One region of the Mycolicibacterium neworleansense genome, then DNA from elsewhere that is predicted to be linked to it. Evidence: riboswitches for the same ligand, from Rfam matches in the RefSeq annotation. Region 1 holds a riboswitch; each other region holds the start of a gene.
What was found. Region 1 has a riboswitch for glycine ahead of gcvP (aminomethyl-transferring glycine dehydrogenase). Riboswitches for the same ligand answer to the same signal wherever they lie in the genome.
Positions count from the first base shown of each region.

Region 2: another riboswitch for glycine. It lies ahead of cycA (D-serine/D-alanine/glycine transporter); the one in region 1 lies ahead of gcvP (aminomethyl-transferring glycine dehydrogenase).
Region 3: another riboswitch for glycine. It lies ahead of gcvP (aminomethyl-transferring glycine dehydrogenase); the one in region 1 lies ahead of gcvP (aminomethyl-transferring glycine dehydrogenase).

Region 1 is NZ_CWKH01000002.1:323,111-326,385, forward strand. It holds gene gcvP (aminomethyl-transferring glycine dehydrogenase) at 1-1,326, opposite strand, end outside; glycine riboswitch at 1,478-1,567, opposite strand; gene speB (agmatinase) at 1,603-2,604, opposite strand; gene BN2156_RS17310 (oxidoreductase) at 2,842-3,275, shown strand, end outside.
Region 2 is NZ_CWKH01000001.1:1,062,921-1,066,195, reverse strand. It holds gene lon (endopeptidase La) at 1-665, shown strand, start outside; glycine riboswitch at 821-919, shown strand; gene cycA (D-serine/D-alanine/glycine transporter) at 1,082-2,548, shown strand; gene BN2156_RS05010 (nitroreductase/quinone reductase family protein) at 2,568-2,957, shown strand; gene BN2156_RS05005 (TfoX/Sxy family protein) at 2,959-3,275, shown strand, end outside.
Region 3 is NZ_CWKH01000001.1:1,013,752-1,017,026, forward strand. It holds gene BN2156_RS04780 (bifunctional nuclease family protein) at 1-298, shown strand, start outside; gene BN2156_RS04785 (MerR family transcriptional regulator) at 545-1,165, shown strand; glycine riboswitch at 1,270-1,368, shown strand; gene gcvP (aminomethyl-transferring glycine dehydrogenase) at 1,522-3,275, shown strand, end outside.

The DNA.
Region 1 (3,275 bases):
ACCGAACACGTCGAGCACGCGCCCGATCACCTCGTCGGTGGTGCACTCGTCGCAGGAGATCCCGACATGGTCGGTGTCGACCAGCCGCAGGTTGATACCGGCGGAGTCGGCGGCCGCCACGATCAGGGGTGCCCGGCCGGGGACCCGGACCATCACGGTGTCGAAGAACCGGTCGTGGACGATCTCGCGGCCGGCGGCGCGCAGACCTTCGGCCAGCGCGGCGGCATGCCGGTGGACGCGGGTTGCGATGGCACGCAACCCTTCCGGACCGTGGTAGACGGCATACATGGCGGCGACGTTGGCCAGCAGCGCCTGCGCGGTGCAGATGTTGCTGGTCGCCTTGTCCCGGCGGATGTGCTGCTCGCGGGTCTGCAGTGCGAGCCGGTAGGCGGGCTTGCCATCGACATCGACCGAGACGCCCACCAGGCGGCCGGGCAGCATGCGCTCCAGCCCGGACCGCACCGCCATGTACCCGGCATGGGGGCCGCCGAAGAACAGGGGCACACCGAATCGCTGGGCCGACCCCACCGCGATGTCGGCACCCTGTTCACCGGGGGCCGTGAGCAGGGTCAGCGACAGCAGGTCGGCGGCGACGGTGGTGAGCATGCCCCGTTCACGTGCCGCGGCGATCAGCGGAGCGAGATCACGGACGGCACCGCTGGCGCCCGGCGACTGGAAGACGACGCCGAATGCGTCGCCGTCGGGCAGTGCATCGGACAGATCGGCGACCACGACTTCGACGCCGAGCGCTTCGGCCCGCCCACGCACGACGGCCAGGGTCTGCGGCAGGCAATCGGCGTCCAGGATCACGCGGTCGGAGGACACCGATTTGTTGGCCCGCCGCATCAGCAGCACCGCCTCCGTCACCGCGGTGGCCTCGTCCAGCAGGGACGCACCGGCCACCGGCAGCGCGGTGAGATCTTCGATCAGCGTCTGGAACGTGAGCAGCGCCTCGAGCCGGCCCTGCGAGATCTCCGGCTGGTACGGCGTGTACGCGGTGTACCAGGCCGGTGACTCCAGCATGTTGCGGCGCAGGACGGCCGGGGTGACGGTGTCGAAGTACCCCAGACCGATCATCTGAACTCGCTGCTGATTGGCCTCGGCCAGCTCGCGCAGCGCCGCCAGCACCTCCGGCTCGGACCGCGCGGCGGGCAGGCGCAGGCCTTCGGGGCAGCGGATCTGCTGCGGCACCGCGCTGTCGATCAACTCGTCGGTGGAGGCGAACCCCAGGACACCGAGCATGTGCCGCTCGCCCACATCATCGGGGCCGATGTGTCTGTCGCGAAAAGTGTTGACGTCGTTGACAATTGCGGTGCACTCAGGCATGAGGTGACTCCGGTTTCGGGCACCGCGGTTACGCGATGCGTCGTGAAGTAACACCTCCCCGCTCTGTCCTGAAACCTGAGAGCTTTAGCGCGTAGCGCCTGTCCCCTTCGGTAAGCCCGATACACGTGATCGCGCTGTTCTCCAGAGTTGTCTCGACACTGCGGTATTGGGCCTGAGAGATTCCCGGGGAGGAGTTGCTCCTACGGCGCCTCCGAAGCGGAGGTTCTCCCACAGTGCGTCAACGACGTATTGAGTTATGTGACGGATGCTACTCGACTAGGGCGCTGTGGCCGCAACTTCTCCGTTCACGGGCAGATTTGACACCCGTCCAGCGACGATCAGCGACACGATGTCGAACACCACGGTGGCCGCTGCCACGCTGGTGATCTCGGCATGGTCGTAGGCGGGGGCCACCTCGACGACGTCGGCGCCGACGATGTTGAGCCCCGACATCTTGCGCAGCATCTTCAGCAGCTCGCGGGAGGTCAGACCACCGGATTCGGGGGTGCCGGTGCCCGGCGCGAACGCCGGATCGAGCACGTCGATGTCGACGGACAGGTATACCGGTACGTCGTCGACCCGGCGGCGCACGACGTCGACGGCCGCGTCGGTGCCGATCACATCGAGGTCGCCGGCCCGGATGATCTTGAAGCCCATGCGGGCGTCGTCGTCGAGGTCGATCTGGTCGTAGATCGGGCCACGGATGCCGACGTGGATCGAGTGATCCTCGATCAGCAGGCCCTCCTCGAACGCCCGCCGGAAGATCGTGCCGTGGGTGACCGGGGCGTTGAAGTAGGTGTCCCAGGTGTCGAGGTGGGCGTCGAAGTGGACCAGTGCGACGGGGCCGTGCTTGGCGTGCAGGGCGCGCAGGTTCGGCAGCGCGATGGTGTGGTCACCGCCGATGGCCACGATACGCCGGTCGCCGCCGGCCAGGATGTCGGAGGCGTGATCCTGGATCTGCCGGCAGGCCTCGGCAATGTTGTACGGCGTGACGGCGACGTCGCCGGCGTCGACCACCTGCACATGCTCGAGCGGGGCGACGCCGAGTTCCACGTGATAACCGGGGCGCAGCGTGCGAGCAGCCTGGCGGACGGCCATCGGACCGAAGCGGGCACCGGGCCGGTAGGACGTGCCGCCATCGAAGGGCACACCGAGGATCGCGATGTCGTAGTCGGACACCTCGTGGATGTCCGCGATCCGGGCGAACGTGCCCTTGCCGGCATAGCGGGGGACCTTGGTGGCGGGCAGTGCGCCGATGATGCCGTTACGCGTGCTCATCTGTGGTTTCCAGCCTTTCGACTTGCCGGGTGTTCGACTGCCAGCATCACTGGAGGCGGACATCCGTAGCGAGCAGATATCGCCCAAACACCGACGACCGCCTTTGAGCATTCGCACAACCACACTGCCTCTTCGACCGGGCCGGAATAACTCCGCCGTCGCCCCGGTTGCAACGGCCATCAGCACAACTAAACTGGACGTACAGTTCAGATACACAAAGAACAGGTGGTCAAAGACATGAGCGTTTGGTTCATCACCGGAGCTTCCCGCGGATTCGGATTGCAGATCGCGCGCGACGCCCTGGACCGCGGCCACCAGGTGGTTGCCACCGCGCGCGACGCCGCCGCCGTCACCGCCGCCCTCGGCGAGGACGAGAACGTGCTCGCCGTAGCCCTGGACGTGACCAATGAGGAGCAGGCCGCCCAGGCCGCCCAGGCCGCGGTGGATCGCTTCGGCCGCATCGACGTTCTGGTCAACAACGCCGGCCGCGGACTGCTGGGCGCTGTCGAGGAGGCCACCGACGCCGAGGTGCGCGCCGTCTACGAGACCAACGTCTTCGGCCTGCTGACCGTGACCCGGGCTGTCACCCCGATCCTGCGGGCCCAGCGGTCGGGCACCATCGTCAACATCTCCTCGGTCGGCGGGTTCGTCGGCTCGCCCGGCTGGGGCGT
Region 2 (3,275 bases), on a different contig from region 1:
TGGACTCGACAGAGTCTCCCATCACGATTGACGAGCCGAATCTGGTTGAGTACCTCGGCCGTCCGCGGTTCACCCCGGAATCCACCGAGCGCACCGCGGTGCCGGGTGTGGCGACCGGCCTGGCCGTCACAGGCCTGGGCGGCGACGTGCTGTACATCGAGGCCAACTCGAACGACGGCGAGTCCGGGTTGAAGCTGACCGGTCAGCTGGGCGACGTCATGAAGGAGTCGGCGCAGATCGCGCTGTCCTACGTGCGGGCCCACGCCGAACAGCTGGGCGTCGACCCCACGGCACTGGACCGCCAGATCCACGTCCACGTGCCCGCGGGCGCAGTGCCCAAGGACGGTCCTTCGGCCGGCGTCACGATGGTGACGGCACTGGTGTCGATGGCCACCGGACGACAGGTGCGCGGCGATGTCGGCATGACCGGTGAGGTCACGCTGAACGGTCGGGTGCTGCCTATCGGCGGCGTCAAGCAGAAGTTGCTGGCCGCACAGCGGGCCGGGCTCAAGACCGTGTTCATCCCGGCGCGTAACGAGCCCGACCTGGATGAGGTCCCGGCCGAGGTGCTGGAGGCTTTGGAGGTCAAGCCGATGACCGACGTGGCCGACATCATCGCGCAGGCGCTGGAGCCGGTCGCCACGGCGGCCACCGCTGCCGCCTGACATCGCGAGCGGCCGTGTCTGTACTCACTCACACGTACAGGCACGGCCGCTCGGCATGCGGGGCCGACTATGGGGGTGCGCAATCCGCACTCGGCTGCTAACGTGACGCGCGGCACATTCCGGGGTTCGGAGTGGCTCACAACTTAAGACGCCGTTGAGTCGCGGCGGGAGAGTCCCGCCCCATCCAGCCGGCGGGCGCCGCAGGAGCAAATCCTCCCCAGGAATCTCTCAGGCCCCGGTATCGCCGCGACTAGGCACCTCTGGAAAGCAGTCGGCCACACCAGGACCGGCTCACCGAAGGGGCAGGTGAAGCGCCGAGCACGGCGGTTCGTGAAAACTCTCAGGTTGAAAGCGACAGAGCGGGGAGGCGCCCGCCGTCCGCGCTCCCCATGGCGCCTGAGATCCTTGAGGCTGTTATGTCCCAATCCAGTGATCTGTCCGCTGAATCAGCGGAATCGCCCGCAACGTCCGATCAGCCGCAGCACCTCTCCCGCCAGCTGTCCAACCGGCACATCCAGCTGATCGCGATCGGCGGTGCGATCGGAACCGGCCTGTTCATGGGCTCCGGCAAGACCATCTCGCTGGCCGGCCCGTCAGTGCTGTTCGTCTACATGATCATCGGCTTCATGCTCTTTTTCGTGATGCGGGCGATGGGCGAGCTGCTGCTGTCCAACCTGCATTACAAGTCTTTCGCCGATTTCGCCGCCGACCTGCTCGGGCCGTGGGCGGGGTTCTTCACCGGCTGGACGTACTGGTTCTGCTGGATCGTCACGGGCGTCGCCGACGTGGTGGTGATCGCCGGCTATGTGGCCTTCTGGTGGCCCGACCTTCCGCTGTGGATCCCGGCGCTCGCCACGGTCGTGGTGCTGATCGGGCTCAATCTGCCCACCGTGCGGGCCTTCGGTGAGACCGAGTTCTGGTTCGCCCTCATCAAGATCATCGCGATCGTGACGCTGATCGTGATCGGCCTCGTCATGATCTTCACCAGCTTCGAAGCGCCCAGCGGCGCCCAGGCCTCCTTCGCCAACCTGTGGAACGACGGCGGGTTCTTCCCCACCGGCCCAATGGGATTCGTGGCGGGCTTCCAGATCGCCACCTTCGCGTTCGTGGGCATCGAACTGGTGGGCACGACCGCGGCCGAAGCCAAGGACCCCGAGCGCAACCTGCCCAAGGCGATCAACTCGATCCCCGTGCGCGTCATGCTCTTCTACGTCGCCGCCCTCACCATCATCATCGCGGTCACGCCGTGGCGCGAGATCGACCCCAAGCTCAGCCCGTTCGTGGCGATGTTCAGCCTCGCCGGCCTGGGAATCGCCGCGTCGGTGGTCAACTTCGTGGTGCTGACCTCGGCGACGTCGTCGGCCAACTCCGGAATCTATTCGACGTCCCGGATGGTCTACGGGCTGGCGACCGAAGGTGACGCCCCGAGCCTGTTCAGCCGGCTCACGTCACGGCGCGTGCCCGCCAACGCGTTGTTCCTGTCCGGCGTGTTCCTGCTGTCGGGTGTGGTCATGGTGGCCGCGGGCGACTCGATCGTCGCGGCCTTCACCCTGGTCACCACGATTTCGTCGCTGTGCTTCATCTTCGTCTGGACGATCATCCTGATCAGCTACCTCGTGTACCGGAAGCGCAGGCCGGAACTGCACGAGGCGTCGAAGTTCAAGATGCCCGGCGGCGTGGTGATGTGTTACGTCGTGCTGGCCTTCTTCGCCTTCCTGATCGTGGCGTTCGCGTTGAAGGAAGACACCCTGCAGGCCGAGCTGGTGACTCCGGTCTGGTTCCTGGTACTGGGAATCGCCTGGCTGGTGCTGCGCCGTCGCCCGCAGCATCTGGCCCGGGAAGCCTCGTTCCGCGCCGAACTCGAGTCGACGGATTCCGACTGACGCTCGGTAGTGTGGCGCCATGGTGGATCTTCGTGATCTGAAGCGACGCATCGTCCATGGCGCCCAACGCCGCATCGTCAACCCGGTCGGGCGCCAGCTGCCCGTCACCATGCTGGAGACCGTCGGCCGCAAGTCCGGCCAACCACGGCACACCGCCGTCGGCGGCCGGGTGGTCGGCGATCAGTTCTGGATGGTCTCCGAGCACGGCGACCGATCCCACTACGTGCTCAACATCAAGGCCAATCCTGCTGTGCGGGTGCGGATCAACGGTCAGTGGCGGACCGGCACCGCGCACCTGCTGCCCGACGACGACCCGGTCGCACGGCTCAAGGAGCTGCCCACACTCAACAGCGCGGTGGTCCGTGCCGTGGGCAGCGACCTGCTCACCCTCCGCGTCGACCTCGACTGACATGGCCTTCGACCCGCACCTCGCCGACCGCATCCGCGAGTTGACGGCAACCGAGGCCGGACTCGACGAGAAACGCATGTTCGGCGGGCTGGCCTTCCTGATCAACGGAAACATGGCCATCGCGGCGACCCGGGAGGGCGGCCTGATGGTGCGAGTCTCCCGCGACGACGGCGAGAGGCTGATGGGGCGCGACCATGTCGAGCCGATGGTGATGGGCGGCCGGGAGATGCGCGGCTGGCTGCGGATCGCCGGCCCCGGCATCAAGACCAAGCGGCAACTCCAGACCTGGGTCCTCCGCGGTATCGATTTCGCCAAGGG
Region 3 (3,275 bases), on a different contig from region 1:
CGCCCTTGGGCATTCCCTCAAAGAGGTGCGGATCGTCGACCTGCAGGAAGGCACCTTCTACGCCGACCTGATCTTCGACCGCGACATCAAGGTGTCGGCCAGGCCTTCGGATTCGGTGGCGATCGCGCTGCGCGTCGGCGTGCCGATCTACGTGGAGGAGGCGGTGCTGGCCGAGGCCGGCCTGCTGATTCCAGACGAGAACGACGAAGAGGCGGCCGGCACCGTCCGTGAGGACGAGGTGGAGAAGTTCAAGGAGTTCCTGGACAGCGTCTCCCCGGACGACTTCAAGGCCACATGATCGTCGCCCGCGCCCTGCAGATCACGGATGCGTCTCAAGTAGGCATACCGGGGTCAACACGCGGCGCGGGAGTCAATCGGGCGCGAATTCGGGCGCCATACTTTCTCTGCAGCGGGCAATCAGGGCCCGGTGGGAAGCGTATGCTCGACACATTCGAGCTCACAGCAAACCGCCGCGGCAGAAATTGCTGCGGTGCAGGACATAGCAGTACGGTGCGGGCGAGTTCGATCGGCGAGAGGATTCACAGTGGGTGACACGCCACGGCAGGAAGAGTTGGATCTGACCACCGGGAGCGGCGCGGAGCCGCCTGTCAGGCCCGTTGGCGAACCCGTGCAGGGCGGGCTGTTCCCCGACGATTCCGTGCCGGACGAACTGGTCGGCTACCGCGGTCCCAGTGCCTGCCAGATCGCCGGCATCACCTACCGGCAGCTCGATTACTGGGCCCGTACGTCACTGGTGGTTCCCTCCATCCGCGGCGCGGCCGGTTCGGGTAGCCAGCGCCTCTACTCGTTCAAGGACGTGCTGGTCCTCAAGATCGTCAAGCGCCTGCTGGACACCGGTATCTCGCTGCACAACATCCGGGTCGCCGTCGACCACCTGCGCCAGCGCGGGGTACAGGATCTGGCCAACATCACCCTGTTCTCCGACGGCACCACGGTCTACGAGTGCACCTCGGCCGAAGAGGTCGTCGACCTGCTGCAGGGCGGTCAGGGCGTGTTCGGCATCGCGGTATCCGGCGCGATGCGCGAGCTGACCGGCACCATCGCCGACTTCCCGGGCGAGCGCGCCGACGGCGGCGAGTCGATCGCATCACCCGAGGACGAGCTCGCCTCCCGTCGCAAAAGCCGCGACCGCAAGATCGGCTGAATCGCTCTCACCAACAGACACCTAGGTACCCCACATCAGGCGATGTGGGGTATCTGCGCGTCTGTTCGCGAACCGGTTGAAGCCCGGTAAGATGACGGACGCATCGCCCTCGTGCGGGAGAGTTTCGTGACAGCCAGCCACGGACGCCGAAGGAGCAATACCTCTCCGTCAACCTCTCAGGCACCCAGGACCGCGCCAGGCCCCGATGCCTCTGGAAAGTGGTGCCCGATGGGCACCCGCCCATGGGGAAAAGCCCTGTACCGGGGCTGAATCTCTCAGGCGCCCGGACCGGGTCGACGACAGAGGGAGAGGGACGCCTACGACGTCTGAGCACGTCTGCGCCTCAGGAGAGTGTCGTGTCCGACCAGCATCAATCGCGTTTCGCCGATCGTCACATCGGCCCGGACGCCACCGCCGTGAGCACCATGCTCGAGGTGATCGGCGTGACCTCCCTCGACGAGCTCGCCGCCAAGGCGCTGCCGGCAGGCATTCTCGACGCGCTGTCCTGCGACGGGGTCGCCCCCGGCCTTGAGGGCCTGCCCGCGCCGGCCACCGAGGAGGAGTCCCTGGCCGAGCTGCGGGCGTTGGCCGACTCCAATACGACCGCGGTCTCGATGATCGGTCAGGGCTACTTCGACACGTTCACCCCCGCCGTCTTGCGGCGCAACATCCTTGAGAACCCGGCCTGGTACACCGCGTACACGCCTTATCAGCCAGAGATCAGCCAGGGCCGCCTGGAGGTCCTGCTGAACTTCCAGACCATGGTGTCGGACCTGACCGGCCTCGAAGTGGCCAACGCCTCGATGCTCGACGAGGGCACCGCCGCGGCCGAGGCGATGACGTTGATGCACCGCGCCACCAAGTCCAAGTCCGATCGGCTGCTGGTCGACACCGACGTGTACGCGCAGACGGCGGCCGTGCTGGCCACCCGTGCAGAGCCGCTCGGTATCGAGATCGTCACGGCGGATCTGAGTCAGGGACTTCCTGGCGGCGAATTCTTCGGCGTCATCGTGCAGCTGCCCGGAGCCAGTGGGCGGGTCGTGGATTGGACGGGCCTGATCACCGAGTCCCACGAGCATGGTGCGCTCGTCGCCGTCGGCGCCGACCTGCTGGCACTGACCGTGATCACCCCGCCGGGCGAGATCGGGGCCGACGTGGCCTTCGGAACCAGCCAACGGTTCGGTGTGCCAATGGGATTCGGAGGTCCGCACGCCGGTTACCTGGCCGTGCACGCCAAGCACGCCCGGCAACTGCCGGGCCGGCTGGTGGGTGTCTCCGTCGATGCCGACGGGGCGCCGGCCTACCGCCTGGCGCTGCAGACCCGCGAGCAGCACATCCGTCGCGACAAGGCGACCAGCAACATTTGCACCGCGCAGGTGCTGCTGGCGGTGATGGCCGCGATGTACGCCAGTTACCACGGCTCCGCAGGACTGACCGCCATCGCGCGACGCGTGCACGGCCATGCCTCGGCGATCGCGGGCGCGCTCCGCGACGCGCTGGTGCACGACAAGTACTTCGACACCGTGCTGGCCCGGGTTCCCGGGCGTGCCGACGCGGTGGTCGCCGCGGCCAAGGCCAAGGGGATCAACCTGTGGCGGGTCGACGCCGACCACGTGTCGGTGTCATGTGACGAGGCGACCACGGATGAGCATGTGGCCGCGGTCCTGGAGGCGTTCGGGGTCGCCGCCGGCGCGCCGGCGACGGCGGGCATCGAGACGCGAACCTCTGAGTTCCTCACGCACCCCGCGTTCAACGCCTACCGCACCGAGACCGAGATGATGCGTTACCTCCGGTCGCTGGCCGACAAAGACATCGCCTTGGACCGCAGCATGATTCCGCTGGGCTCCTGCACGATGAAGCTCAACGCGGCCGCCGAGATGGAGCCGATCACCTGGCCGGAGTTCGGCCGTCAGCACCCCTTCGCGCCGGCATCGGACAACCCCGGACTGCGCAAACTGATCGCCGATCTGCAGGACTGGCTCACCGGGATCACCGGCTACGACCAGATCTCCTTGCAGCCCAACGCCGGTTCACAAGGTGAATACGCCGGATTGCTGGCCATCAAGGCCTATCACGTGTCCCGCGGTGACACCGAGCGCGACCTGTGCCT